Regions from separate parts of the Streptomyces sp. NPDC044061 genome, predicted to be linked through region 1. Evidence: predicted binding sites of a transcription regulator. Region 1 holds the regulator's gene; the other holds the start of a gene.
The links. The regulator HspR, encoded in region 1, represses chaperone genes until heat shock. The targets are predictions, from matches to a motif close to TTGAGNNNNNNNNNCTCAA.
Positions count from the first base shown of each region.

Region 1 (14,970 bases):
CACGGAACTGCTGGACGTCCTGCGGGAACGGCGCCTGCTCAGGGCGAGCACCGAGCGGGGCCCGCTCGCCGAGGGGACCGGTGCCGTCCGATGACCACAGCGACCGACTTCAGCCGTACGACGTCCACGCTCACCGCCGCCGACGGCACCGCCCTCGCCCTGCACACCTGGACGCCCGCCCGGCCCGTCCGCGCCGCCGTGTTCTACGTGCACGGCATCCAGAGCCACGCCGACTGGCTGTTCGAGACCGGCCCCGAACTCGCCGCCCGCGGCATCGCCGTGCACGTGCCCGACCGGCGCGGCAGCGGGGTCAGCGGCGGCCCGCGCGGCCATCTGCCCTCGGCCGAGCAGGTCCTCGACGACCACGGCCGGGCGCTCGCCGCGGCCCGCGCCCTCACCCCCCGCGTCCCGCTGACCGTCGTCGGGCAGAGCTTCGGCGGCAGCGTCCTGGCCGCCCTGGTGACCGCGGGACATGTGCCCGGCGACACCGGACTGGTGTTCTGCGCCCCGGCGCTCGGCCAGCAGCGGGCGCGCCACGGCGCCGGCGAGGCACTGGCCGCGCTGCGCTCGGGCGGCGGGCTGGCCACCACACCGCTGTCCCTGGCCGACGCGGACTACACGGACGTCACGGCCTACCTGGACTTCATGGCCAACGACGTCCTGATGATCCGTCAGGTGACCGCGTCCACCCGCTCGGTCATGGTGCGGCTGGAGGACGTCTACATGCGCGGCGGCACCTGGGGCGAGCGGACGGCGGGCCCCGTGCACTTCGTGCGCCCCGAACACGACGCGATCATCGACCTCGACACCTCCTGGACCGTCCTGTCCGGCCTCACCCCGCGGGCCACGGCCGTCGACCTGCCCGGCTCGGGCCACTACGTCGAGTTCTCGGCCTCCCGCCACGCCTACTGGGACTGGCTGGCCGCCACGGCGACCGGGGCGGCCTCGTGACCGCACGGCCCGTCCTCGACGTGTACACCGCCCGCGTCCCCATGTCCCGCCCCTTCGCACACGCCGCGCACGCCCGCGGCGCCTCCCGTTCGGTCCTGGTCCGCTGCACCTTCGAGGGCGCCGCCGGCTGGGGCGAGGGCGCACCCCGGCCGTACGTCACCGGCGAGACGCTCGAATCGGCGACGCACGCCCTGCTGCACGCCGAACTCCCCGAGGGGCAGGAGGTGTTGTCCGGCTCGTTCGAGGAGGGCGTGCTCGCCCTCGCCGCCCTCGACCTGCCCGGTGCCCTGGGCGGCTCCGGCCGGCCGGCTCCCGCCGCCGCGGCCGCCCTGGAGACGGCCCTGCTGGACGCCTGGTGCCGCGCCCACGGCCGGGACGCGGCCGAGGCACTGGCCCTCGCCGCCGCCCCCGGCGTTCTGCGTGCCGCACCGCAGGTCCGACCGTCCGCGCTCGTCCTCGACTCGAGCCGTGCCCCCGAGGAACTGCTCGGCGCACTTCCGCCGCAGGCCCTCGCGCACCTGACTCACGTCAAGGTGAAGGGCCTGCCCGATGCACAGGCGACGCGCGAACTGGTGCACAGGGTGTGGAAATTCGTGGACCCTGACCGCACCACCCTCTCCGTGGACGCGAACGGCGCCTGGAGCCCGGCGACCGCCCTGCGCGCCGCCCGCCTCCTGGCGGACCACGTGACCTGGCTGGAGGAGCCCACCCGCCCCCGCGACTGGACGACACTGCGCCGCATCCGGCACGAGACCGGCTGTGCGGTGATGCTGGACGAGTCCGCCGTGACGCCGGCCGACCTCGACGCCGCCCACGCACACGGAGCGGCCACCCACGTCAACGTCCGCGTCTCCAAGTGCGGCGGTCCCCTGCGCTCCCTGCGCATGCTGGCCCACGCCCGTGCTCTCGGCCTGCGCTGCCAACTCGGCGTCCAAGTCGCCGAGGTGGGCCCGCTGTGGGCGGCGGGGCGGCTGCTCGCCGCATGGGCCGACGCCCTGGTCGCGGTGGAGTCGGGCCGCCAGGACGAATGGTTCCCCCCGGACCTCACCGAGCCCGCCTACGCGGTCGACCGAGTCCACCATCACGCACCCCCGCTACCGGGCCCCGGCTTCGGCCTGACCCCCACCGAACGCCTACCCCTGACCTCGTCAGGCACCACCACGTTCCCACCCCCACCCCCACCCCGCATCCGCACTCGCACCGACCCCGCCTCCCCCACCCACAGCGAAGTCGCCTCCTCCATCCCTCCCACCGCCCGCACTCACCTCACCCCCCGGCCCCCCGTACCCGCCGACGGCGAGTCCGCCCCACAGGGGCCACGCGCGCCCGACGACGAAAGTCGCACAGGTGGTGCGGGTGGGAACGAGATCCCCGCCGAAGGCGAAGCCGAGGCGCACCCCCCGACGACCAAGGCCCCGCAGGCCCCCGCACCCGCACTCAAGAAAAGGACCCCGGCATGACCACCACCCTCACCCCCACCCCGCCCCCCGGCACCCTCATCGCCGCCCGCACAGCCGCCCTCTCCGTCTCCTCCCCCTACGCCGTACCGGCCCGCAAACCCGGCCTCGACTTCGTCAACCTGGTCAGCGGCGCCCCCGCCGTCGAAGCGCTCCCCCTGGCCGAGATCCGCGAGGTCACCCAGGAGCTGCTGGCCGGCCCCGACACGGGCGGCCCGGCCCTCGCCTACGGCCCCAACGCGGGCGACCCCGGCCTGCGCGAACTCATCGCCGCCCGGGAGGGCCTGGACCCGGCGCGCGTCCTCATCACCAACGGCGGCCTGCACGGCACCGCCCTCGCCCTGCACGCCGTCGCCGAACCGGGCGACGTGATCGTGGTCGACGACCCGGTCTTCCCCGACACCATCCGCATCGTCGAGAACACCGGCGCCGACATCCACCCCGTCCCGGTCGGCCCGCACGGCATCGACGTCGACGTCCTGGCGGAGCGGCTGCGCGCCGGGCTGCGCCCCAAGGCCGTCTACACCGTGCCGGACTTCCACAACCCGGCCGGTGGGCTGCTGCCGTACGAGCGGCGGCTCAGGCTGGTCGAACTCGCCGAGCGGTACGGCTTCTTCGTCCTGTCCGACAACCCGTACCGGCACTTCGCGCCGGACGGGCGCGACGAACCCGACTTTCCGCTGGACAGCGACCGGGTCGTCGTCGCCCGGACCTTCGCCAAGACGCTCGGTCCCGGGCTGCGCCTGGGCTGGCTGGTCGCCCCCGAGTGGCTCGCCCCGCACGTCGTCAACCTGCGCCGCCGCCTGGATTTCCAGAGCTCGACGCTCTCCCAGGCCATCGCCCGGACCCTGCTGGCCCGCGACGGCTGGTACGAGCAGCTCCTGGCGCGCGGCCGGGAGATCTACCAGGAGCGCGCCGAACTCACCGTGCGGGCCCTGCGCGAGGCGGGCGACCAGCTGGAGTTCGACGACCCGGCGGGCGGCTTCTTCGTCTGGGCCCGGGTCAGGGGCGGTGTCCCGGCGGCGGAACTGCTCGCCGAGCGTTCGAAGGAGGCCGGGATCGTCTACTCGGTCGGCACCTTCTACGACCCGTTGCAGCAGGGCCGTTACGCCGACCACCTGCGCCTCGCCTACTCGGCGGCCCGGCACGAGCACCTGGTGGCCGGCCTGGAGCGGCTGACCGCCGTGCTGCGGGCCCTGCCGTGACCCCGCCCGTGCTGCGCGTCGCGCTCGGCCAGCTCGCCGCCACGGCGGACCCGGAGGCCAACCTGGTCCTCGTGGAGAAGGAGGTCGACCGGGCCGCGGCGGCCGGGGCGCGGCTGCTGGTGCTCCCGGAAGCCACGATGTGCCGCTTCGGCGTGCCGTCGCGTCCGGTCGCCGAGCCGCTGGACGGCCCGTGGGCGTCCCGCGTGCGGCAGCTCGCGGCGGAGGCGGGCGTGACGGTGGTGGCGGGGATGTTCACGCCCGGGGACGGCGCGCGGGTCCGCAACACCGTGCTGGTCGCGGCCTCCGACGGGCGCCTGGACCACTACGACAAGATCCATCTCTACGACGCCTTCGGCCACCGCGAGTCGCACACGGTCGAGCCCGGCGACCGGCCGCTGACGGTGGACGTGGACGGGGTCCGGATCGGCGTGGCGACCTGCTACGACATCCGGTTCCCCGGCCTGTTCACCGAACTCGCCCTCCGGGGCGCCCAGGTCACGGTCGTCCCCGCCTCGTGGGGCGCGGGACCCGGCAAGCGGGACCAGTGGACCCTGCTGGCGCGCGCCCGCGCGCTGGACTCCACGTGCTTCGTCGTGGCCGTCGGCCAGGCCGAACCCGGTGAGGCCCCGGCCGGTGCGGCGCCCACCGGTGTCGGCGGCAGCCTGGCGGTGTCCCCGTGGGGCGAGGTCCTGGCCCGGCTCGGGGACGGCCCCGACTTCACGGCCGTCGACCTCCGGCTCGGGGAGGTGGGCCGGGCGCGGGAGGCCGTACCGGTGCTGGCCGACCGCCGCTGGTGACGTGCACGGCGCGGTGGTCGGCCGGTCGCGGCTACTTCAGGCCGGCCGCCGCGCAGGCCGCCTTGTACTTGGCGGTGCAGATGTCCCCGACCGTGTAGATGCCGTCCGCGACGACGGTGTCCTTGATCTTGCTCTTGGTCAGGGCGCTCACCTGGACCAGCTTGGACGGGATGGCCTTGTCGGTGGGGCTGTCGACCCGGTCCTGGGTGAGGGCGTCGAACTGGATGTCCTTGCCCTGCACCTTGGTGACGGCCATCTGGGCGGCCGCCTCGGCCTCGTCCGGGTAGGACTTGTAGACGCTCATGTACTGCTCGCCGAGGAGGATGCGCTGGACCGCGTCCAGTTCGGCGTCCTGGCCGGTGATCGGGGGCAGGGTGGTGACGCCGGCGGCCTTCAGGGCCTTGATGACGCCGCCCGCCATGCCGTCGTTGGCGGCATAGACCCCGGCGATGTTGTTCTTGCCGATCTTGCTGATCGCCTCGGCCATCTCGGTCTCGGCGTTCTCCGGCTTCCAGTCCTTGGTGTCGAAGGTGTCCGCGATCGTCACCTTGCCGTTCAGCTCGGACATCGCGCCCTGCTTGAACTGCTTGGCGTTCGGGTCGGTGAGCGAGCCGTTCACCATGACGACCTTGTCGGAGGTGTCGACGCCCGAGCCCAGCGCCTCCAGCAGCGTACGGGCCTGCACCTCGCCGACCAGTTCGTTGTCGAAGGAGATGTACGCGTCGATCGGGCCCTCGGCCAGCCGGTCGTAGGCGATGACCGGGATACCCGCGTCCTTGGCCTTCTTCACCTCGCCGGCGATGGCGTGCGAGTCGACGGCGTCGAGCAGGATGATGTCGACCTTGTCGTCGATCATCTGCTGCATCTGTCCGGCCTGCCGGGCGGAGTCCGCATCCGCGTTGGCGTACCGGACCTTGCCCTTCTTGTGGGTGAGCGAGGTGACCTGGTCCCTGATGATGGGGTAGTCGAACTTGTCGTAGCGGGTGTTCGCCTTCTCCGGCAGCAGCAGCCCCACGGTGACGTCGTCGCCCTTCGTCGGGCTCGCGCTGGCACCGTCCCCCGTGGCGTCCAGCACGCCGCAGCCGGCGAGCGAAAGGGTCATCGTGGACGCGGCCACGGACATGGCGATACGACGCATTCGAGGGCTCACTTCAGGTGCGTTCCGGACGTGGGTGCTGCTTTACGACCCAGGTGTCTGAAAAGCCAACGCCGGGCCGACACCCTGCGTCAAGCGGAACTACTTAACGAGTGCGCAACAGCACGCTCCGCCGAGCATGTGAAGAAGGAGCGGAATCGCCTCCAAACACTCTTTACGGGCCCTCCATTCAAGCGGAGTTCACGCGAGGGCAAAGATCCCTGCAACCAACCCCACCGCTCGCGGGCCGCGACCGGCGGCGCGCCGCGGCGCCGACTCGAGCAGAAGACCGAACGATCTCGGCCAGCATCAGCTTCACTGTGGGGGCTCCGGTCCAGCGCATGGGAAAGGGGCCCGGAGGTTCGTCCTCCGGGCCCCTTCACCGCGTCTCCGCCTAGTCCTTGGCCTTCTTCGGCCGCCACACCACCAGCGCGCTGGTCTGCTGGACCTCCTGGTACGGGACCAGGTCGCGACGGTAGGAGGCGTGGACGGCGGCCTCACGCTGCCGCATCGCGGCCGCCGCGCCGTCCAGGGCCGCCTGCATCTCCGCGACGCGGGACTGCAGGGCGGCGACCTGGTTCTCCAGTTCGATGATGCGCTTGATGCCGGCCAGGTTGATGCCCTCGTCCTGGGACAACTGCTGCACCTGGCGGAGCAGTTCGATGTCGCGGGCCGAGTAGCGGCGGCCCCGCCCGGCCGTGCGGTCGGGGGAGACCAGCCCCAGACGGTCGTACTGGCGCAGCGTCTGCGGGTGGAGTCCGGAGAGCTGGGCCGCCACCGAGATGACGTAGACCGGGGTCTCCTCGGTCAGTTCGTACGGGTTGCGCCGGCGGCCGGGTGTGTCCATGGGGCTCTCAATCTCCCTTCGCGGCCTCGAACAGCTCCGCCCGCGGATCCTCGTCCGCGGTCGCCTCGCGATACGCCTCCAGTGCGTCACGAGCCTTCCCCGACACGTCCTTGGGGACACTCACCTCGACGGTGATCAGCAGATCGCCCCGGGAACCGTCCTTGCGGACCGCGCCCTTGCCCCGCGCCCGCATGGTGCGGCCGTTGGGGGTGCCCGCCGGCAGTTTCAGGGTGACGGCGGGACCGCCCAGGGTCGGGACCCGGACCTCGCCGCCGAGGGCCGCCTCGGCGAACGTCACCGGCACGGTCACCGTGAGGTTGTCGTCCTTGCGGCCGAACACCGGGTGCGCGCCGACGTGCACGACGACGTACAGATCGCCCGCCGGGCCGCCCCGCTCACCGGGCGCGCCCTTGCCGCGCAGCCGGATCCGCTGCCCGTCCGTGACCCCGGCCGGGATGCGGACCTGCATGGTGCGCGACGACTTGGCACGGCCGCTGCCCTTGCACTCCAGGCAGGGGTGCTCGGCGATCAGACCGCGGCCCTTGCAGTCGGGGCACGGGTCGGTGAGCGAGAAGCCGCCGCCCGAGCCCCGCGCCACCTGCCCGGTGCCGACGCAGGTCGGGCACACGCGCGGTGTGCCGTTCTTGTCGCCGGTGCCGGAGCAGGCCTTGCAGGGCGACTGGGAGGACATCCTGAGGGGCACCGTGGCGCCCTCGATGGCCTCCGTGAAGCTGAGCGTGACCTCGGACTCGATGTCCTGGCCGCGCCGGGGCTGGGTACGGGTGCCCGTGGTCCCGCCCCGGTTGAACAGGCCCCCGAAGACGTCACCTATTCCGCCACCGAAGCCGCCCCCGCTCTGGGCGTTGCCCCCGAAGAGGTCGCCCAGGTCGAAGTTGAAGGAGCCGCCGCCGGCGCCCGGCCCGGGGCGGAAGCCGCCGTTGCCGAACAGGGCGCGTGCCTCGTCGTACTCCTTGCGCTTCTTGGCGTCGCCGAGGATGTCGTTCGCCTCGGAGATCTCCTTGAAGCGCTCCTCGGCCCTGGCGTTGCCCTTGTTGGCATCCGGGTGGAACTCGCGGGCGAGCTTCCGGTACGCCTTCTTGATCTCGGCGTCGGTGGCGTCCTTGGGGACGCCGAGGACCTTGTAGTAGTCCTTCTCGATGAAGTCCTTGGTGCTCATCCCCGACGTCCCTCCTTCCTGTCTTCAGTGATTACGTCAGCCCTCCTCCGGGCCACCGTTCTCCTTGTCGTCGGCCGCCGCGCTCTCCTCGGCTTCGTCGGCCTTGACGGTCTGCGCGCCCGGCTGCGGCTCGGCGACGGCCACCCGCGCGGGGCGGATGGCGCGCTCGCCGATGCGGTATCCCGGCTGCAGGATGGCCACGCAGGTCGTCTCGGTGACGTCCGGTGCGTAGCTGTGCATCAGGGCCTCGTGGATCGTCGGGTCGAAGGGCTCGCCCTCCTTGCCGAACTGCTGCAGGCCCATCTTGGCCGCGACGGTCTCCAGCGACTCGGCCACCGACTTGAAGCCGCCGACCAGTTCGCCGTGTTCCCGCGCGCGGCCGATGTCGTCGAGCACGGGCAGAAGCTCGGTCAGGAGGTTCGCGATGGCGATCTCCCGGACCGCGACCCGGTCCCGCTCGACCCGTCGGCGGTAGTTCTGGTACTCGGCCTGGAGGCGCTGGAGGTCCGCCGTGCGCTCGCCGAGCGCCGTGCGCACCTGGTCCAGCTGGGCCACCAGGCCCGCGTCTGCTGCTACGTCCCCGGCCGGGGCCGCCCCCTCACGAGGGGCGGCCTTCGACTCGGCGTCGTCGGGGGTCGCGCCGGAGGGGACGTCGGGCTTCTCCTCGAAGCCCGGGGTCTCCTCCGTCACGCGGCACCGTCCTTGCGCTCGTCGTCCACGATCTCGGCGTCGACGACATCGTCATCGGTCTTGGGAGCCTCGGCACCGCCGGCCGCCGCCTGGGCGCCCTGGGCGTCGGCGTACATGGCCTGGCCGAGCTTCTGCGAGACGGCCGCGACCTTCTCGGTGGCGGTGCGGATCTCGGCGGTGTCCTCGCCCTTGAGGGCTTCCTTCAGCTCGCCGATCGCGCCCTCGACCTCGGTCTTGATCTCGCCCGGGACCTTGTCCTCGTTGTCCTTGAGGAACTTCTCGGTCTGGTAGACGAGCTGCTCGCCCTGGTTGCGGGTCTCGGCGGCCTCGCGGCGGCGGTGGTCCTCCTCCGCGTACTGCTCGGCCTCCTGGCGCATCCGGTCGACCTCGTCCTTCGGCAGCGAGGAGCCGCCGGTGACGGTCATCTTCTGCTCCTTGCCCGTGCCGAGGTCCTTGGCCGTGACGTGCATGATGCCGTTGGCGTCGATGTCGAAGGAGACCTCGATCTGCGGGACGCCACGCGGCGCCGGCGGCAGACCGGTCAGCTCGAACATGCCGAGCTTCTTGTTGTAGGCCGCGATCTCGCGCTCGCCCTGGTAGACCTGGATCTGCACGGACGGCTGGTTGTCCTCGGCCGTCGTGAAGATCTCGGAGCGCTTCGTCGGGATCGTGGTGTTGCGCTCGATGAGCTTGGTCATGATGCCGCCCTTGGTCTCGATGCCGAGGGACAGCGGGGTGACGTCGAGGAGCAGGACGTCCTTGACCTCGCCCTTGAGGACACCGGCCTGGAGCGAGGCGCCGATGGCGACGACCTCGTCCGGGTTCACACCCTTGTTGGCCTCCTTGCCGCCGGTCAGCTCCTTGACGAGCTCGGCGACGGCGGGCATACGGGTGGAGCCACCGACGAGGACGACGTGGTCGATCTCGCCGAGGGAGATCCCGGCGTCCTTGATGACGTTGTGGAACGGCGTCTTGCAGCGCTCCAGCAGGTCGGCCGTCAGCTGCTGGAACTGGGCCCGGGTGAGCTTCTCGTCCAGGTGCAGCGGGCCCTCGGCGGACGCCGTGATGTAGGGCAGGTTGATCGAGGTCTCGGTGGAGGAGGACAGCTCGATCTTGGCCTTCTCGGCGGCCTCACGGAGGCGCTGCAGGGCCATCTTGTCCTTGGACAGGTCCACGCCGTGACCGGACTGGAACTGCTTGACCAGGTAGTCCACGACCCGCTGGTCCCAGTCGTCACCACCGAGGTGGTTGTCACCGTTGGTGGCCTTCACCTCGACGACGCCGTCGCCGATCTCCAGCAGGGACACGTCGAAGGTGCCGCCACCGAGGTCGAAGACGAGGATGATCTGCTCGTCCTTGTCGAGGCCGTAGGCCAGCGCGGCGGCGGTCGGCTCGTTCACGATGCGCAGGACGTTCAGACCGGCGATCTCGCCGGCCTCCTTCGTCGCCTGGCGCTCGGAGTCGTTGAAGTAGGCCGGGACGGTGATGACCGCGTCGGTCACCTTCTCGCCCAGGTAGGACTCGGCGTCCCGCTTCAGCTTCTGCAGGATGAACGCGGAGATCTGCTGCGGGTTGAAGTCCTTGCCGTCCAGCTGGATCTTCCAGTCGGTGCCCATGTGGCGCTTCACCGAGCGGATGGTCCGGTCCACGTTCGTGACCGCCTGGCGCTTGGCGACCTCGCCGACGAGCACCTCACCGTTCTTGGCGAAGGCGACGACGGACGGCGTGGTCCTGGCACCCTCGGCGTTGGTGATGACGGTGGGCTCGCCGCCCTCCAGAACGCTGACGACGGAGTTAGTCGTGCCCAGGTCGATGCCGACCGCACGTGCCATGGTTGATTCCTCCAGCTGACTTGAGTGGAACAGGCTCAAGTGTGCATGAGGAGATTCGATGGGTCAACAGACCTGAGTCGTACGGACTCAAGTCTTATCCGTTCCTTATACGCAACTGGCCGCTGACCTGCGTCGATGTATCCCGTCGGGGCGACTGGACAGGGATGCGAAGGAGTACGAGGACGGCGAAGACCACCCCGCCGACCACCCACAGCACGGCCCCGTCGCCACTCCACCCGGTGTGCACGAGCACCCCCACGAGTACCGCGGAGAAGGAAGCCGCACCCAGCAGCACGACGGCTCCCGGCGGAGTGAGCCCGAGCCGCCGCAGCCGGTGCGCGAGATGGTCCGGGCCCCGCCTCAGCAGCGGCCGGCGGGCCACCATACGCGCGAGGACCACGAGCACGAAGTCGGCGAGGGCCACGGCACCGAGGGAGAACAGCACGCCCGCGCTCGGCCCGAGCCCGTACCCCGCGCGCGTGAAGACGGCGGCGGAGGAGAGCAGGAACCCGGTGAACAGCGACCCGCAGGCCCCCATACCGACCCGCGCCGGATGCCAGTTGTGCATCAGGAAACCGGTCAGGGCGGCGGCGAACACGCTGAGCAGCACGGCGAGCCCGTCCATCACCTCGGCGGCGGCACAGACTCCCGCCCCGAACGCGGTGACGACCCCGACCGTTCCGGCCAGCCCGTCGGCGTGGTCGAGCCCCCGGAAGGCGAGGGAGGCGAAGACGATCCACCCGACGGCGAGGATCCCGCCCCCGACGCCCGTCTCGTCGTACGGCACCACGCAGGCCGCCGCCACCACCGTGCCGGCGACCAGTACCCGCGACCGCAGCCGCCACACGTCGGCGACCAGGCCCAGCGCGGCGACCCCGGCACCCGCCACGAGCAGCTCCCCGACCCCGTCCCCCAGCGGGGCGACCCGGGTCCACTGCCCCACCCAGGCGACCAGGCAGGTGATGACCACGACGGCCGCCCCTCCGAGCACCGGCAGGGGCCGCTGCCACCGCCGGTCGACGATGCCCGCGCGCAGGGCGGGCACCCGGAGCAGCGCCGCCAGCAGGGCGGTGAGGAGGAGGGCGGCGGAGGCCGCGGCGATCCCGTAGAGCACGGCTCTAAGTTAGGCGTGAAAGTAGCAAATCGGTATGAATAACACGATCCGATTGCCCGTGCGACTCAGGCTCCCCTCAGCGACCCAGATCACCTCGCGCGTGGCTACAGTGCGAGGAAGGATGCGGGTAGTCTCAGACGGACTGCATAAGTTACCGCTTAGTAATCTCCCTCGCAGGCCCGAGGAGCCCCGAAATGCAACTCGCCGCGATCATCGTGTCGCTGGTTCTGATCGTGGTTGGTGTGGCCCTGTTCGCCCGCGCCATCCTGCAGATCTACAACTTCATGCGGCTCGGCCAGAACGTGCCCGCGGGCACCCGCACCGACGAGCCCGTGCAGCGCACCGTCACCGTGGTCAGGGAGTTCCTCGGCCACACCCGGATGAACCGCTGGGGCATCGTCGGTGTCGCGCACTGGTTCGTGGCGGTGGGCTTCTTCTCGCTGCTGCTGACGATCGTCAACGCCATCGGCCAGCTGTTCCAGGCCGACTGGCTCCTGCCGGTCATCGGCGAATGGGCCCCGTACAACGTCTTCGTCGAGTTCATCGGCACGATGACCGTGCTCGGCATCCTGGCACTGATCGTCATCCGCCAGCTGAGCCACCCGCGCAACCCGGGCCGCAAGTCCCGCTTCGCCGGCTCCAACTTCGGCCAGGCGTACTTCGTCGAGGCCGTCATCCTCATCGTCGGCGTCTGCATCTTCATGCTGCACGCGCTCGAGGGCGCCCAGCACCACGTGGACGCCTACGAGGCCTCGTTCTTCATCTCGTACCCGGTGGTCTCGTGGCTGAAGGGCCTGGACGTCTCCACGCTCCAGAACCTCACCTACTTCTTCGCGGGCCTGAAGATCGCGACCTCCTTCATCTGGATGATCACGGTCGCCCTGAAGACCGACATGGGCGTCGCCTGGCACCGCTTCCTCGCCTTCCCGAACATCTGGTTCAAGCGGAACGCGGACGGCGGGACCTCGCTCGGCGCGCTGCTGCCGATGACCTCCGGCGGCAAGCCGATCGACTTCACCGACCCCGGTGACGACGACGTCTTCGGCGTCTCCCAGGTCGAGCAGTTCTCCTGGAAGGGCCTGCTGGACTTCTCCACCTGCACCGAGTGCGGCCGCTGCCAGTCGCAGTGCCCGGCCTGGAACACCGGCAAGCCGCTCTCCCCGAAGCTGCTGATCATGTCGCTGCGCGACAACGCCCACGCCAAGGCGCCCTACCTGCTCGCCGGGGGCGGCAAGACCGTGGAGGGCGAGGAGAAGGCCTCCGAGGAGCAGCTGGCCGGAGTGCCCGCCGCGGCACTGGCCGAGGCCGAGCGCCCGCTGATCGGCACCGCCGAGGAGAACGGCGTCATCGACCCGGACGTCCTGTGGTCCTGCACCACCTGCGGCGCCTGTGTCGAGCAGTGCCCGGTCGACATCGAGCACGTCGACCACATCGTCGACATGCGCCGCTACCAGGTCATGATCGAGTCCGCGTTCCCGTCCGAGGCGGGCACGATGCTCAAGAACCTGGAGAAGAAGGGCAACCCCTGGGGCCTGGCCAAGAAGCAGCGCCTGGAGTGGACCAAGGAGGTCGACTTCGAGGTCCCGGTCGTCGGCAAGGACATCGAGGACCTCACCGAGGTCGAGTACCTCTACTGGGTCGGCTGCGCCGGCGCTCTGGAGGACCGCGCCAAGAAGACCACGAAGGCCTTCGCCGAACTGCTGCACATCGCGGGCGTCAAGTTCGCGATCATGGGCGGCGACGAGAAGTGCACCGGTGACTCCGCCCGCCGCCTCGGCAACGAGCCCCTGTTCCAGGAGCTCGGCATGGAGAACGTGGCCGCGCTGAACATGGCCTTCGGCGAGGATGACGAGGACGAGTCGACCAGGAAGCCGAAGTCGGCGAAGAAGATCGTCGCCACCTGCCCGCACTGCCTCAACACGCTCGGCAACGAGTACCCGCAGCTCGGCGGCGACTACGAGGTCATCCACCACACCCAGCTGCTCCAACACCTGGTCGACGAGGGCAAGCTGATCCCCGTCACGCCGGTCGAGGGCATCATCACCTACCACGACCCGTGCTACCTGGGCCGCCACAACAAGATCTACACGCCCCCGCGCGAGATCATCGGCAAGGTCCCGGGCCTGCGCAACGAGGAGATGCACCGCCACAAGGAGCGCGGCTTCTGCTGCGGCGCCGGCGGCGCCCGGATGTGGATGGAGGAGCGGATCGGCAAGCGCATCAACAACGAGCGCGTCGACGAGGCCCTCTCCCTCAACCCGGACATCGTCTCCACCGCCTGCCCGTTCTGCCTGGTCATGCTCACGGACTCCGTGAACGGCAAGAAGAACGACGGCAAGGCCAAGGAGTCCATCCAGGTCGTGGACGTCGCCCAGCTGCTTCTCGACTCCGTCAGGACGCCGGTCGATCCGGCGGGCGAGACGGAGACCGAGAGCGAGCCGGAGCCCGAGCCGGTGAAGTGACCGGCCCCTGAAAAGCCGACGGCGCCCCCTGACCCGCACAGGCAGGGGGCGCCGCCGTATGTCCGCTCCTGCGCCCTAGGCGCCCTTCGGACCGGCCTGCTGCACCACCTCGAAGGACCACAGCGTGGACCCGGAGGCGGCGGGCCTGGGCCGCTCCCCGCCCTCCCCGGTGCCCTGGTGGGCGGACTTCATCGGCCCCTCCATCCAGGCCTGGAACGACTCCTCGTCACGCCAGCGCGTGTAGACGAGGTAGGTGTCGGTGCCCTCCACGGGGCGCAGCAGCTCGAACCACTCGAAGCCGTCGGAGTTCTCGACCGCGTGGGCCCGCGAGGCGAACCGCTTCTCCAGCACGTCCCGCTGCTCGGCAGACACGCTCAGCACGTTGATCTTCACTACGCTCATGCCACCATCCTGACCCACGTCACATCCGTCCGGGCCTTAACACCCGTCTCGAACACGTGCATCATTGGCAGGTTGTTGTGCGACGGTGACGGTGCGGACGGAGTGGACGGTGCGCGTGCGAAGAGGCGGGATCCGTACGGCGGCACTCTGCGGCACCCTGCTCCTCGCCGCCTGCGGTCCGACCACCCCCGACGCCGGCCCCACCCGCGTCGCCGACGCCCCCGCCCGCCTCCCCGTCCCGCACGGCAAGGGCAGCAGGATCCCCGACGACTTCAACGGCGACGGCCACCGCGACCTCGTCCTCAACGACCTGGTCAAGGAAGACAGCCACGCCGACGACGCGGGCATCGGCATCGTCTACGGCGGCCCCCACGGACTCACCCCCGGCGCCCGGCAGCTGCTCAGCCCGAAGAAGCAGGCCGCACCCACCAAGGGCCGGCTCCCGGCCGTCTTCGACGCCGAGGAGAGCTGCGACTTGGACGGCGACGGCTTCACCGACCTCATCGTCTCGACCGACCCGCCCTACGACGGCCAGGGCCGGCCCCCGGTGCCGCTGCAGATCCTCTTCGGCTCCCCGGCCGGACCGACCGGCCGCGCCGTCCAGCTCGCCGTACCCGCCCGCGCCCGCTTCGGCAACGACTGGCCGGACCAGCCCGTGTGCGGCGACTACGACGGGGACGGCAAGGCGGACCTGGTGCTGCACGCGTCCGCGGGCAGGCTGACGTACCTGCGCGGCCCGTTCAGCCGCCAGGGCGCCCCGCACGCGGCCGGCGCGCCCCTGCCCTCCCCCGGCGAGGTCCCCGTAGGGCCGTCCGCCGACGTGAACAAGGACGGGTACGCCGACCTCGTGGTCCGTGCGGGCGAAGGCGCCGGCAAGGCGGCGGTCGTCCTCGGCGGCCCC
Region 1 covers NZ_JBWKFL010000003.1:29,712-44,681, forward strand. Annotated here, with positions in the region: gene AC07CM_RS04945 (GH3 auxin-responsive promoter family protein) at 1-94, shown strand, start outside; gene AC07CM_RS04950 (alpha/beta hydrolase) at 91-951, shown strand; gene AC07CM_RS04955 (enolase C-terminal domain-like protein) at 948-2,411, shown strand; gene AC07CM_RS04960 (aminotransferase-like domain-containing protein) at 2,408-3,613, shown strand; gene AC07CM_RS04965 (carbon-nitrogen hydrolase family protein) at 3,625-4,410, shown strand; gene AC07CM_RS04970 (sugar ABC transporter substrate-binding protein) at 4,442-5,548, opposite strand; gene AC07CM_RS04975 (heat shock protein transcriptional repressor HspR) at 5,940-6,392, opposite strand; gene dnaJ (molecular chaperone DnaJ) at 6,400-7,569, opposite strand; gene grpE (nucleotide exchange factor GrpE) at 7,606-8,259, opposite strand; gene dnaK (molecular chaperone DnaK) at 8,256-10,091, opposite strand; gene AC07CM_RS04995 (MraY family glycosyltransferase) at 10,186-11,205, opposite strand; gene AC07CM_RS05000 ((Fe-S)-binding protein) at 11,400-13,667, shown strand; gene AC07CM_RS05005 (antibiotic biosynthesis monooxygenase family protein) at 13,743-14,069, opposite strand; gene AC07CM_RS05010 (FG-GAP repeat domain-containing protein) at 14,179-14,970, shown strand, end outside.

Region 2 (14,970 bases), on a different contig from region 1:
CGGGAGGGTCGGCATGGCGACCGTCATGTTGTTCTGGGCGCAGAGCTGCAGGAAGCGCTCGACGCGGGCCGAGGAGTGGTCCGGGCCCTGGCCCTCGAAGCCGTGCGGGAGCAGGAGGGTGACGCCGGACGTCTGGCCCCACTTCTGCTCCGCCGCCGAGATGTACTCGTCGACCACCGTCTGCGCGCCGTTGACGAAGTCGCCGAACTGCGCCTCCCACATGACGAGCGCGTCGGGGCGGGCCAGCGAGTAGCCGTACTCGAAGCCCATGACCGCGTACTCGGACAGCAGGGAGTTGTAGACGTTGTACCGCGCCTGCTCCTCGGCGAGGTACATCAGCGGCGTGAACTCCTCACCCGTCTCGCGGTCGATGAGGACCGCGTGGCGCTGGCCGAAGGTGCCCCGCTGGGAGTCCTGGCCGGACAGCCGGACCGGGGTGCCCTCCAGCAGCAACGAGCCGACTGCCAGCGTCTCGCCCATGCCCCAGTCGATCGTGCCGTCCTCGACCATCGCCGCCCGGCGCTGCAGCTGCGGCAGCAGACGCGGGTGGACGTGGAAGGAGTCGGGGATGTTGACCTGGGACTCGGCGATCCGCTTCACGACCTCCGCGGAGATCGCGGTGTTCACGGCGACCGGGAAGTCCGCCTGGGGGTCCGACACCGGGCCCTCGGCCGGCTGGGAGGTGGCCTCGCGGACCTCCGTGAAGACCTTCTCCAGCTGGCCCTGGTAGTCCTGCAGGGCCTGCTCGGCCTCTTCCAGAGTGATGTCGCCGCGACCGATCAGGGACTCGGTGTAGAGCTTGCGCACCGAGCGCTTCTTGTCGATCAGGTCGTACATCAGCGGCTGGGTGAAGGCCGGGTTGTCCGACTCGTTGTGACCGCGGCGGCGGTAGCAGATGAGGTCGATCACCACGTCCTTGTTGAACGCCTGGCGGAACTCGAAGGCGAGCCGCGCCACGCGGACCACGGCCTCCGGGTCGTCGCCGTTCACGTGGAAGATCGGGGCCTCGATCATGCGGGCCACGTCCGTCGCGTACATGGAGGAACGCGAGGACTCGGGGGCCGCGGTGAAGCCGACCTGGTTGTTGATGACGATGTGGACCGTGCCGCCGGTGCGGTAGCCGCGCAGCTGCGACATGTTCAGGGTCTCGGCCACCACGCCCTGGCCCGCGAAGGCCGCGTCGCCGTGCAGCGCGACGGGCAGGACGGTGAAGTCCGTACCGCCCTTGTTGATGATGTCCTGCTTGGCGCGGGCGATGCCCTCGATGACCGGGTCGACCGTCTCCAGGTGGGACGGGTTGGCGGCCAGCGAGACCGTGATCTGCTCGCCGTCCAGGCCGGTGAAGGTGCCCTGGGCGCCCAGGTGGTACTTCACGTCGCCGGAGCCGTGCATCGACTTCGGGTCGAGGTTGCCCTCGAACTCGCGGAAGATCTGCGCGTACGACTTGCCGACGATGTTGGCGAGGACGTTCAGGCGGCCGCGGTGGGCCATGCCGATGACGACCTCGTCCAGGCGGGACTCGGCAGCGGAGTCGATCACCGCGTCGAGCAGCGGGATGACGGACTCGCCGCCCTCCAGCGAGAAGCGCTTCTGACCGACGTACTTCGTCTGCAGGAACGTCTCGAAGGCTTCCGCCGCGTTCAGCCGGCGCAGGATCCGCAGCTGCTCCTCGCGCTCCATCTTGGAGTGCGGGCGTTCCACGCGGTCCTGGATCCACTTGCGCTGCTTGGGGTCCTGGATGTGCATGAACTCGATGCCGGTGGTGCGGCAGTACGAGTCGCGCAGCACGCCGAGGATGTCGCGCAGCTTCATCATCGACTTGCCGGCGAAGCCGCCGACCGCGAAGTCGCGCTCCAGGTCCCACAGGGTGAGCCCGTGCTCGGTGATGTCCAGGTCGGGGTGCTTGCGCTGCTTGTACTCCAGCGGGTCGGTGTCGGCCATGACGTGGCCGCGCACCCGGTAGGAGTGGATCAGCTCGAAGACCCGGGCGGCCTTGGTGACGTCGTCGTCGTGCGAGGCGTCGATGTCCTTGAGCCAGCGGACCGGCTCGTAGGGGATGCGCAGCGCCTCGAAGATGCCGTCGTAGAAGCCGGTCTCGCCCAGCAGCAGGTTCGAGACCTGGCGCAGGAACTCGCCGGAGGCGGCGCCCTGGATCACCCGGTGGTCGTAGGTCGACGTGAGCGTCATGACCTTCGAGATGCCGAGCTTGTTCAGGGTGTCCTGGCTGGTGCCCTGGAACTCCGCCGGGTAGTCCATGGAGCCGACGCCCATGATCACGGACTGGCCGGGCATCAGACGCGGCACGGAGTGGACGGTGCCGAGGCCGCCGGGGTTGGTCAGGGAGACCGTGACGCCGGTGAAGTCGTCCATCGTCAGCTTGCCGTCGCGGGCGCGGCGGACGATGTCCTCGTAGGCCTGCCAGAACTCGAAGAAGTTCAGGGTCTCGGCCTTCTTGATGGCGGCCACGACGAGCTGGCGGTCGCCGTTCGGCTTGACCAGGTCGATGGCCAGGCCGAGGTTGACGTGCGCCGGCTTGACGAGGGTCGGCTTGCCGTCCTTCTCGCCGAACGACCAGTTCATCGACGGCATGGCCTTGATGGCCTGCACCATCGCGAAGCCGATCAGGTGCGTGAAGGAGATCTTCCCGCCCCGGGCGCGCTTCAGGTGGTTGTTGATGACGATCCGGTTGTCGAACAGCAGCTTCACCGGGACCGCGCGGACCGAGGTGGCGGTCGGCAGCTCCAGCGAGGCGTTCATGTTCTTCGCGACCGCGGCGGCCGGGCCGCGCAGCGTGATCAGCTCGGGGCCCTCGGGCGATCCGGCGGCGGGAGCGGCCTTGGCCTTCGGCTGAGCGGGCGCCTGTGCGGGCGTCGCCGGCTTGGCCGGGGCGGGGGCCGCGGCCTTCGCCGCGGGAGCGGGGGCCGGAGCCGGGGCCGCGGCGGGCTTCGGGGCGGCCACAGGGGCCGGCGCGGCCTGGGCCGGAGCCGCGGGCTGGGCCGGGGGAGCCGTGGTGGTGGTCTCTGCGGCCCCCGCGGCCGCAGTACCCGCCGGAGCCGAGGCGGCAGGCGCCCCCGGCTTGTAGTCGGCGAAGAAGTCCCACCAGGCGCGGTCTACCGAATTCGGGTCCTGGAGGTACTGCTGATAGATCTCGTCGACGAGCCACTCGTTGGGACCGAACGCAGCAGCGGGGTTCTTCCCGGCTTGGTCGTCGGTCGAGATGCTCGAGTTACTGGGGGACTGTGGCGACACGGCGGCAACCGCCCTCTTCCGCTTCACAAGGTGATGGACAGCGGGAAACAAGGCTACGCCTCCAAGACCGCTAAGGTCAGGTCGGGCCCGTTCATCGTCGCGTAAGTCACATCGAAAATCTTGTTTCAGGGCTTGATATGGCGGGAAACAAGCGTGGCTCCGCATGTGAGCGCGAGTGCGAGGGTGTGCCGACCCGGGGCCCGGGGCGCCAGCTGCGCGGGCCTGTGCCTGATCACACGTGTCCGGCTGAGCGGACGTCTGTGGATCTTGAGGTTCCGGTTCGGACTTTACGTCAACTTGGGGTGGAAGTCAGTCCCGGGAGAGTGACGATGATCCGGCACCCCCGGTCGGATTCGGCCACACCGATCCGGCCGCCGTGCAGATCCACCGCCCACCGGGCGATCGCCAGCCCGAGGCCCGTACCGCCGTCGCTGCCCGGGCCGTGCGGCCGGCTCACCGCGCCACGGTTGAAGCGCTCGAACACGCGGCGCCACTCCGACCTGGGGATACCGGGTCCCTCGTCCAGGACCTCCAGCTCCAGCGACTCCGGCTGCGGCCCGCGCCGCGCCTTCACGGTCACCCGGCCGTGCGCCGGGCTGTGCTTGACCGCGTTGTCGATCAGGTTGGCGACGACCTGGTGGATGCGCTCGGGGTCCGCGTGCGCGGTCAGCTCCGGCGGGGACACGTCCAGGTGCAGGTGCACGTCCGTGCGCGTGTGGCTGCCGGAGCCGGAGGCGATGCCCGCGCGCGCGGAGGCGACCATGTTGGCCTCCTTCAGTACGCCCGAGAGGTACGGCCACACCTCGAAGCGGCGCATCTTCAGCGGTACGACGCCGTTGTCGAGGCGGGACAGGTCCAGCAGGGTCTCCACGAGGCGGCCGAGACGCTCGGTCTGCTTCAGCGCCGTCCGCATGGTCTCCGGGTCGGCCTCGGTGACCCCGTCGACGATGTTCTCCAGCACCGCGCGCAGGCCCGCGATGGGGGTGCGCAGCTCGTGCGAGACGTTCGCCACCAGCTCCTTGCGCTGGCGGTCCTGGGCCTCCAGCTCGTCGGCCATGACGTTGATCGTCTGGGCCAGGTCGCCCAGCTCGTCACGGCGGTTCTCGCTCACCCGACGCGTGTAGTCGCCCTGCGAGATCGAGCGGGCCACTGTGTTCATCTCGTCCAGCGGCATGGTGAGTGAATGCGCCACGAACTGCGTTATCAGCAGTGTGGCGATCATCGAGAAGACCGTGATGAAGCGCAGCTCCGTCTTGGTGTGCACCGCGATCATCGACAGACCGGTGGTGATCAGCACCGAGATGACGACCAGAGCGCCCAGCTTGGTCTTGATCGAGAACGGGCGTACGCCGCCCCAGGGCTCCTCGGCCGAGGACCCGGGGCTCCTCCGTGCGGCCTCCCGCCCGCCGCTCATGGCGTCGGTGTCTCCAGCGCGTACCCGACACCGTGCACCGTGCGGATCCGCTCGGCGCCGATCTTCCGGCGCAGTGCCTTGATGTGGCTGTCCACCGTCCGGGTGCCGGAGGCGTCCGCCCAGTCCCACACCTCGGCCAGCAACTGCTCCCGGGAGAGCACCGCGCGCGGGGTGTTCGCCAGGCACACCAGCAGGTCGAACTCGGTCGGCGTGAGGTGGACGTCCTCGGACCTCACCCGCACGCGGCGCTGCGCGTGGTCGATCTCCAGCTCACCGAGCCGCAGGATGCCGCTGCGCGGGGTGCTGGCGGCCACCGCGGCCCGCTCCACCCGCCGCAGCAGGACGTGCACCCGCGCGGCAAGCTCCCGCATCGAGAACGGCTTGGTCATGTAGTCGTCGGCACCGACCCCGAGCCCGACCAGCATGTCGGTCTCGTCGTCCCGCGCGGTGAGCATCAGCACCGGCACCGGGCGCTGGGCCTGCACGCGCCGGCAGACCTCCAGGCCGTCGAAGCCGGGCAGCATGATGTCGAGGATCAGCAGATCGGGCTGCCAGGCCTCGGCCGTGTCGACCGCCGCCGGACCGTCGGACGCGGTCTGCACGAGGAATCCCTCGGCGCGGAGCCGGGCCGCGATGGCGTCGACGATCGTGGGGTCGTCCTCGACGACCAGCACCCGGCGCTGCGCGCCCGGGGTGGTCGTCGCCGCGCCGGTCTGGGAGGTGTGTGTCTGCTCCATCGCCCGCCCCTGTTGCTTTCCGGAATCCGTGGGGTGATCCCATGACTGCGATTGACGCTTGAATGATCGGCGTCAGGGCAGCACATTACGGGGACACACCGCGCCGTCGCTATCCAGGGCGGACGGCGAGGTGAACAGCGTCCGGAACGCCCCGGGCAACGGGCACCTCTTCGGTACGCACCTGACGGAACCCGGCATTCCACAAGGTTCCTTCAAATTCCGGAGAGGGTTCGGCCGACCATACAGCCAGCACCCCTCCAGGCTTCAACACCCTTGCACAGGCGACGAGTCCGGCCGGGGCGTACAGGCCGTCGTTGTCCTCGGTGACGGTCCAGCCAGGGCCGTTGTCGATGTCGAGACAAAGGGCGTCGAACGTGTCCGATGTCTCATTGACGTAGGTCACGAGGTCGGCTTCGACGATCTTGGTGCGCGGATCGGCGAGAGCGTCCGCGGAGAGCGTGGACAGCGGTCCCCCGCTGCGGTGCCAGGCGATGACGGCGGGCTCGCGCTCGACCACGTCGATCCGGCCCCAGCCGGGATTCGCCGCGGCATGTGCGAGCGAGAATCCCACACCCAGCCCGCCGATCAGCACGTCCGGCGCCGGGCGGCCGTCCAGCGCCTCGTAGGCGGCGTCGACCAGCAGACGCTCCGAGCGGCCGTCGGAGGTGTCCATCAGGAAGCAGCCGTTGGCGATGATCTGCAGCAGCTCGCCCTGTCTGCGCAGCACCACCTCGCCGTACGGGCCTTCGCGACGGTCCAGGACCACGGGGGAGTCGTGCATGGCTGTCATGCGCCCATCCTGCGCGAACGGGGCGTTGACTTCACGGGAATTGAAGGGGACGGGGCGGGGGCCGTGGACACGATGTACCCGTTCGTGCGACGCGCGGACGGGCTCGGTGGGCGCCGGGCCGGGGCGGACGCCCGCGAGCCCTCTGAGGTTGCTGTGAATCCGCTCTCGCGTGGCGTCGGTCATAGACAGCCGACTCGTGAGCACGAAGGGTGGGGCGCGACGGAAGGAGCGCCTCACCGTGGAACGGACCGTGACCGGCCCCGCGACGGCCGCGTCCCCGCCCCTGGGCGCGCCCCTTCCCGACGGGCCCGCGACCGTTCCGGACGTCGCCGGTCTCCTCGACGGGGTCCCACGGCAGCGGCCGGCGCCGACGGCCCCGGTCACCGGCCCGCGCCCGGCCGCGGCCCGCCCTCGCCTCCGGCCCTGGCGCCTGCTGCCCACTCCCACGGGCACGCCGTTCACGTTCGCCTACGCGGCCCTGCTCGCCCTCACCTCACTGCTGGCGGCCCGGTCCGACCCCGCGCTGGTGCACACGCTCCATCAGAACTCAAGCACCGACGTCGCCCACCTGATGCGGACTCCGGTCCTGGTGCTGCTGGCGAGCGCGCTGTGGATCGCGGGCGGGATCGTGTCGCCGTACGCGGCCGCCTTCGTGCTTGTGCTCGGCGCGCTGGAGCGGCGGATAGGCGGAGTCCGGGCGGCCTGCGTGTTCCTGGCCGGGCACGTCCTCGCCACCCTCGCCACGGAGGTCCCGGTGGGCCTCGCCGTGCTGGTGGGCCATCTGCCGGCCACCTCGCTGCACCGCCTCGACTACGGCATCAGCTTCGGCGTCGCGGCCAGCATCGGCGCCCTGACCGGCCTCCTCACCCCCTGGCTCCGCTGGCCGCTCCTCGCCCTGGTCGCGGGCACGCTCCTGGACGACCTGATCGCCTTCCAGGATCCGATGACCAACTGGGGCCATCTGATCGCCCTCACGATCGGCATAGCCGGCTGGCCACTGATCCGGCGCTGGCAGCACGCGCCGGAGCGTCACGTCCCGGAGGCCTCGGCAGCTTCCCTCTGACCGCCCGTGCGACGGAGGCGGCCAGGCTCGTGGCCGCGGCGCGGCGTGCGAGCCGCCCGTCCCGCCCTCCCGTGGGAGGAGCTGGACCGAGGCTGTGAAGACGCGGTGCCGGATCGGGGTGGACGGTTGCCGTCATGTGATCCGCATGGGTAGGAATGTTCGACTGCTTAATGGGCAGGCAAAGAAGGTTTAGCCATCGTAATCGCAAACGGGAGGGGCGTCAGGATGGCCTGGGAAGAGTGGGAGCAGCTCAAGTCCGAGGCTGTGCAGAAGCGATCGACGCAGATGCAGCTGAATCAGGTCCCGGCCGCGGGAGGCGGCGGCGGGAGCGCGGACCTCGTGGTCCATGACGACCAGCTGGGCAGGCTCGGCAACCTGGCATACGACCTGCACGAGAAGGTGCGGGTGGACGGTGACTTCGCGCGGCCGAGCACGTTCACGGCGTCCAACGACCTCTTCAACGACGGGCTGGACATGGGTTCCGCCCTGCTCGAGGTGCACGACGCGTGGAACACCCAGCTGCAGACGCTGAACGAGGCGTGCGCCCACATCTCCAACCACCTGGACTTCACGCGCGCCCAGCACGCGCAGGACGAGCACCACGTCGTGACCGGCATGCGCAACGCGTCCGGTGACCTCATGACCGTCTCGCGCATCAACGACTACTTCCGGTGATCTTCGCCCGCCACCGTACGACGGCCGGTGCGGCGACGGCGGGCGGCATCGACACGACCGGAAACGACGGGGACAACGGGAACAACGGGGATAACGGGGACTGATATCACGCATGACGGACAAGTTGACCGTGCAAGAGCTCACCGACCTGCGTCTGGGCACACTCAAAACCGCCGTGGACGACTGGAAGACCATGGCCGGCCGACTGGAGAAGCTCGCCACCGGCGGCGGTGGTGACCTCGCCGCGTCGGACCTGGAGAAGAAGGCGAACGCCGCGGACTGGAAGGGCGCCAACGCCACGGTGTCCCGTGAGTTCGTCACCAAGACGGCGCAGCAGTTCGCGGACGCCGCCGCCGAGGCGAAAAGCGTCATGGGCCTGCTGCGCGACGCGCACGCGGACTTCACCAAGCACAAGGAGCATCTGCGTACCGCCATCGACGACCTGGCGAAGCAGAACATCTACGTCAGCGGCAACGGTGCGGTTTCCTCCGCCGCCCCTCCCGGCGCGGCTGCCGGAAACAGCAAGGACATCCACTATCCGACGGACGATGAACTCGACGCGGCCCGGAGCCGGATCACCCGGATCCTGTGGGAGGCGACCGAGACCGACCGGGTCGTCGCGCGGGCCCTGCGCGGTCTGACGAAGAACAAGTACGACTTCACCGACCGCGGGCCGGACGGCGTCAAGGAAGCCGACCGCGAGCAGGGCAAGGCGGACGCCGCGTACTGGCAGAAGGAGATCGCCAAGGGCGACGTCAAGGAGTGGAGCAAGGCGAAGCTGGCCCGCTTCGACGAGATGCTGGAGAACCAGCGGGACAACCCGGGCTTCACCGAGACGTTCGCCACCGGCTTGGGCGCGGACGGCACGCTCCAGTTCTGGCGCGACCTGGCCGCTCCGCCCGGAGGCGCGGTGGAGGGCGACAGGGCCGAGTTGCTGGCGCATGTCCAGGACAACCTCGGCATGTCCCTCGCCAACGCCTCCCACGGCGACAGCCCCGCGATGGAGGCGTGGAAGAAGGACGTGATCGCCGCCGGCGGCAAGCCGTTCCCGGTCGACCCGTCCATGCCCATGGGCCCCAACGGGTTCCAGGTCATGAGCAGTCTGATGCACAAGGGGCGGTTCGACTCGGGCTTCCTGCACGACTACGGCGACGCGATGCTGAAGTACGAGCGCACGTACCCGGGCGACCCGAAGGTGGCCTGGCGCGACACCACCAACCTGGAGTACCCGCCCACCGGCGACCTCAACGACCCCGTCGCCGGCTTCATGGACGCTCTCGGTCACAACCCGGAAGCCTCTCTCGACTTCTTCGAGGGATCGAGCGGCGAGGGCGACAAGAAGATCGACAACTTCGACTACCTCGCCGGCCATGAGAAAGGCGCCCGGCAGTGGCCCGTGGGCGACGACGGGAAGCCGGTCGGGTACGACAACCTGGGTCATGCTCTGGAGTCCGCCACGCTGGGATACGCGTACGACGACAAGGATCCCGGCATTCCGCCGCTGAAGACCGCGGCGCAGATCGAGGCGCGCGAGGAGCGGACGGATCTGATGGCGCGCGTCATGAACAACTACAACGCGGCGGATGTGATCGAGAAGCAGCCCGGCATCAGCGACAGCCTGGCCAACATGGCGGCGGGCCACATCGACAGCCTGAACTACTCCGCCGCCGACTTCGGCGGCAGCGGAGAGGTGAACGGGCGCGATGCCCGGTTCGGTGCGGACAGACATCATCTCGCCGATTTCGGGGCGACCAGCACCACGAACTTCCTCCGCGCCGTCGCCGGTGACGAGGACGCGTACAACACGGTGTCCGCGGCGCAGCAGACCTACGGCTCCAGTCTGATGGCCGCCCAGGGCGGCGACGCGGGCGATGTGAAACGGGTGGCCCTGCACAGCGTCATGATGCACGGGATGCTCGACCAGGCCCGGTTCGAGAGCATCGGCCATGAATTCGCCGACCAGAAGGAAGCCGCCAACCGGGAGTTGGAGAAGCAGGGCGCCTGGCGTGACTTCGCCGCGGGTGCCGTGATCGGCACCACGGTCGGGGTGGCGTCGGAGGTGGTGGTCCCCACCCGTGCGGCCGCGGCGATCGCCGTACCTCTTGCCTTCGAGGCGGTCGGTGGAGCGGCGGAGACGCACATGGGGAACCAGACGGTCGACTGGCTCAAGGAGAACGAGTTCGACAACACCGACCAGGCGCTCCAGGGAATCGACAAGGCCCGGGAAACCGGCCAGCACAACGCCATGACACCTCTGTTGAACTACGCACAGCAACAAGGAATGTCCGACGACCAGATATGGGATCTGTCGGACGATGCGGAAGACGCCTACAACAAGGGGCGCGCCCGCAGCGACACCAAGGATGTCCGAGGATTTTGATGAAGAGAGTTCCCGCCGCCTCCTTGGCCCTGGCCGCCCTGGCCCTGGCGGCCACGTCCTGCACCGCGGGGAAAGAACAACCGGATTCGGTGTCCGGCGGCTGCGAAGAGGTCTTGGGCGACTCCGGCGTCACCTGGCTCGATCAGCATGCGCACACGGATGGCCAAGATCGTGTCGACTGGGGTGGGGAAAGCCTGAAGAGCGCGAAGGAGCAGTACTACAAGCAGGTGGAATCCGGGGATTCCGACGGATATCACTGGGCATCCGACGTGTGCACCGCAACCGCGTTCTCGTCGGGCGGGAACAAGGAGCTGCGGATACGGTTCGGGCCTTCTTCCCTTCCCTTCGACTTCCGGCCGGACGGCAAGGGGAAGGGAGGGATCCTGACCCAGGTGAACGCCGCTGTGAAACTGCATCGGGTGAAGGATGCCAAGGGGGTCACCCAGTACGGCGTGTACGTCAAGTGCAGGATCCCGGGCACCAGGCCGGGGCAGGAGGCGAGGACGCCGCTGGCCGGCGTGCTGTCCGACACTCTCACCAGCGGGACGTCGGCCCGCGACCACGAGAAGTACCTCTTGCGGTCCGCCAGAGCGGTGGTCCGTGCTCTCGGGTGTGTCAACAGGCCCACGGTTCCCGCGCAGCCGCCCGCTCCTTGATGCCCGTGCTCCCGGGGTGGGCGGGACGGCGGGCGGCAGGACCCGCCACGGGTGATCGCTGAGAGCGAACAGCGCCGGGGGAACAATCATGGGCTCATGAGCATTGAGTCGGCATAGCTCAAGTTGACTGCCCAAGGGGAGATCATGGCTGCTGAGTCCACGGCGTTCACGCTCGTGTTGCCCGTGCTGCCGCTCGACGACGAGGTCGTGCTGCCCGGGATGGTGGTTCCGCTGGACCTGAGCGACTCCGAGGTGCGGGCCGCGGTGGAGGCCGCACAGGCCGCCGCCCGGTCGGAGCCCGGGAAGCCCAGGGTGCTGCTGGTGCCGCGCATCGACGGCACGTACGCCAAGACCGGTGTGCTGGGCACGGTCGAGCAGGTCGGCCGGCTGGCCGACGGCGACCCGGGGGCCCTCATCCGCGGCCGTGGCCGGGTGCGGATCGGCGCCGGTACGACCGGCCCGGGTGCGGCGCTGTGGGTCGAGGGCGCGCGCATCGACGAGAGCGTGCCCGATCCGCTGCCCGGTCAGGTGGCGGAGCTCGTCAAGGAGTACAAGGCGCTCGCCACCAACTGGCTGAAGAAGCGCGGTGCCTGGCAGGTCGTGGACCGCGTCCAGGCCATCGACGGCGTCTCCGCGCTCGCCGACAACTCCGGGTACTCGCCCTTCCTCACCACCGAGCAGAAGGTCGAACTGCTCGAGACCGCCGACCCGGTGGACCGCCTCAGGCTCGCCGCGCAGCAGCTCCGCGACCACCTCGCCGAGCAGGACGTGGCCGAGACCATCGCCAAGGACGTCCAGGAGGGCGTCGACAAGCAGCAGCGCGAGTTCCTGCTGCGGCGTCAGCTGGAAGCCGTCCGCAAGGAGCTGCGCGAGCTGAACGGCGAGGAGGACGGCGAGGAGTCCGACGACTACCGTGCCCGCGTGGAGGCCGCCGATCTGCCGGAGAAGGTCCGCGAGGCCGCCCTCAAGGAGGTCGACAAGCTGGAGCGCGCCTCCGACCAGTCGCCGGAGGGGTCCTGGATCCGCACCTGGCTGGACACGGTCCTGGAGATGCCGTGGAACGAGCGGACCGACGACAGCGCTTCCGCGTACGACATCCAGGGAGCCAAGGCGATCCTGGACGCCGAACACGCCGGCCTGGAGGACGTGAAGGAGCGCATCACCGAGTACCTGGCGGTGCGCAAGCGGCGCGGTGAGCGCGGCCTGGGCGTCATCGGCGGGCGGCGCGGCGGTGCCGTGCTCGCGCTCGTCGGCCCGCCCGGTGTCGGCAAGACCAGCCTCGGTGAGTCCGTCGCGCACGCCATGGGACGGAAGTTCGTCCGGGTCGCCCTCGGCGGCGTCCGGGACGAGGCGGAGATCCGCGGCCACCGGCGTACGTACGTCGGCGCGCTGCCCGGCCGTGTCGTCCGCGCCATCAAGGAGGCCGGGTCCATGAACCCGGTCGTCCTGCTGGACGAGATCGACAAGGTGGGCTCCGACTTCCGCGGCGATCCTGCGGCGGCACTGCTGGAGGTGTTGGACCCGGCGCAGAACCACACCTTCCGGGACCACTACCTGGAGGTCGAACTGGACCTGTCCGACGTGGTCTTCCTCGCCACCGCCAACGTCCTGGAGGCCATCCCGGAGGCGCTCGCCGACCGTATGGAGATCGTCCGCCTGGACGGCTACACCGAGGACGAGAAGGTCGTCATCGCCCGTGACCACCTGCTCCCGCGCCAGCTGGAGCGGGCAGGGCTGGCCGCGGACGAGGTCACGATCGAGGAGGGCGCGCTGCGCAAGCTCGCCGGCGAGTACACCCGCGAGGCGGGCGTGCGCACCCTGGAGCGGTCCATCGCGCGGCTGCTGCGCAAGGTCGCGGCCCAGCACGAACTCGGCGAGCGGCAGCTGCCGTTCACCGTCCGTGACGAGGACCTGCGCGGTCTGATCGGGCGCCCGCACCACGTGCCCGAGTCCGCCCAGGACCCGGCCGAGCGCCGTACGTCCGTGCCGGGCGTGGCGACCGGTCTCGCGGTCACCGGAGCCGGTGGCGACGTCCTCTTCGTCGAGGCGTCCCTGGCCGACCCGGAGACGGGCGCGGCCGGCCTGACCCTGACCGGTCAGCTGGGCGACGTGATGAAGGAGTCGGCGCAGATCGCGCTGAGCTTCCTGCGCAGCCACGGCGCCGAACTGGAGCTGCCGGTGGCCGACCTGAAGGACCGGGGCGTGCACATCCACTTCCCGGCGGGCGCGGTCCCGAAGGACGGGCCGAGCGCGGGCATCACGATGACCACGGCACTCGCGTCGCTGCTCTCCGGCCGGCTGGTCCGCACGGACGTGGCGATGACCGGCGAGGTCTCGCTGACCGGCCGGGTGCTGCCCATCGGCGGCGTGAAGCAGAAGCTGCTCGCCGCCCACCGCGCCGGGGTGACCACCGTGATCATCCCCAAGCGCAACGAGCCCGACCTGGACGACGTCCCGGCCGAGGTGCTGGACAAGCTGGACGTCCACGCCGTGACGGACGTCCGCCAGGTCCTGGAGCTGGCGCTCGCGCCCGCCACGAACGGCGCGGCACCGGAGGTTCCGGTGGCGGCGTGACGGACGCCACCGGACAGGCAGGGCCCGGGTCCCCTGAGGGAGGCCCGGGCCCTCGCCGTGCCGCGAACGGGCAGCCGCACCGACAAGCGCGGGTACGGATCAACTCGATAGAATTCAGGCGTGAGTGGGCAGGTGGTGCAACCCTCCGGCCCGATCGGGACGGAGATCGCCGGCTACCGGGTGGAGCGCGAGCTGGGCCGCGGCGGCATGGCCGTCGTGTACTGCGCCACGGACCTGCGTCTCGGCCGCACGGTCGCCCTCAAACTGCTCGCGCCCGAATACACCCGAAACGACGCCTTCCGCCGCCGCTTCCACCAGGAGTCACGGGTCGCCGCCGCCATCGACCACCCCCACATCGTCCCCGTCTTCGAGGCCGGCGAGACCGACGGGATCCTGTACATCGCGATGTGCTACGTCCACGGGCTGGACCTGCGCGCCGTACTCGACCGCGACGGCCAGCTCCCCCTGCCGGCCGCGCTGCGCATCGCCGGCCAGCTGGCGTCCGCGCTCGACGCGGCCCACGAGCGAGACCTGGTGCACCGGGACGTCAAGCCCGGGAACGTGCTGGTCGCCAAGGGCGTCGACAGCGACCATCCCGAGCACGTCTACCTCACCGACTTCGGGCTGGCGAAGAAGTCCCTGTCGCTCACCGGCTTCACCACCGCGGGCGAGTTCGTCGGCACCCTCGACTACGTGGCGCCGGAGCGGGTCGCGGGCCGTCCCGTGGACGGCCGTTCCGACCTCTACAGTCTGGCCTGTGTCGTCTACGAGACCCTCGCGGGCGCCCCGCCCTTCCGGCGGGAGGACGACCTCGAACTGCTGTGGGCGCACCAGTACGACCCGCCGCCGGTGCTGAGCGAGGAACGGCCCGGCATCCCGCAGGCCGCCGACGACGTCCTGCGCAAGGCGCTGGCCAAGGCCCCGGACGACCGTTACGGCTCCTGTCTGGAGTTCGTCGCGGCCCTGCGTGCCGCCCTCGCCGAGTCCCTCGCCGATTCCGGCCTCCGCGGCCGTACGCCGACGCTGGTGGACGTCCGGGTGGCGGGCGCCCTCCCCGTCGTCGGCCCGGTGCCCGACCCGCCGGCCTGGGCCGCCCCGATTCTCGGGGGACCCGCGTAATACCGGGTGATTTTCTCCTCGTCAAGTCCCGAGTCCTCGGAACGTGACCGCGTTCCGGTATTCCCGCCTACTTGAAGCACGGGCCGCACCGGAGACACCGGAAAGCGAAAAGGGCCCCGGACACCGAGTAGGAGAAATCAAATGCAGCGCAACAACGAGAACCACGAGGAAATCCGTACCAAGCGCGGTTTCCGTCTCTCGACGATCGTCGCCTCGGCGGTGGTCGTCGCCGGCGGAATCATCCTTCCGGCCACTGCGGCCTCGGCGGGCACGATGCCGGACTCTGCGGCCGTGTCGATGGTGACCACCCACC
Region 2 covers NZ_JBWKFL010000006.1:37,249-52,218, reverse strand. Annotated here, with positions in the region: gene AC07CM_RS11650 (multifunctional oxoglutarate decarboxylase/oxoglutarate dehydrogenase thiamine pyrophosphate-binding subunit/dihydrolipoyllysine-residue succinyltransferase subunit) at 1-3,249, opposite strand, end outside; gene AC07CM_RS11645 (HAMP domain-containing sensor histidine kinase) at 3,542-4,663, opposite strand; gene AC07CM_RS11640 (response regulator transcription factor) at 4,660-5,400, opposite strand; gene AC07CM_RS11635 (spermine/spermidine synthase domain-containing protein) at 5,510-6,190, opposite strand; gene AC07CM_RS11630 (rhomboid-like protein) at 6,429-7,253, shown strand; gene AC07CM_RS11625 (hypothetical protein) at 7,479-7,928, shown strand; gene AC07CM_RS11620 (hypothetical protein) at 8,041-10,308, shown strand; gene AC07CM_RS11615 (hypothetical protein) at 10,332-10,964, shown strand; gene lon (endopeptidase La) at 11,109-13,538, shown strand; gene AC07CM_RS11605 (serine/threonine-protein kinase) at 13,659-14,657, shown strand; partial or broken gene AC07CM_RS11600 (hypothetical protein) at 14,799-14,970, shown strand, end outside.
Region 2: lon (endopeptidase La) is a predicted target of HspR. The motif match lies at 11,068-11,086, and genes of this name have one in related genera.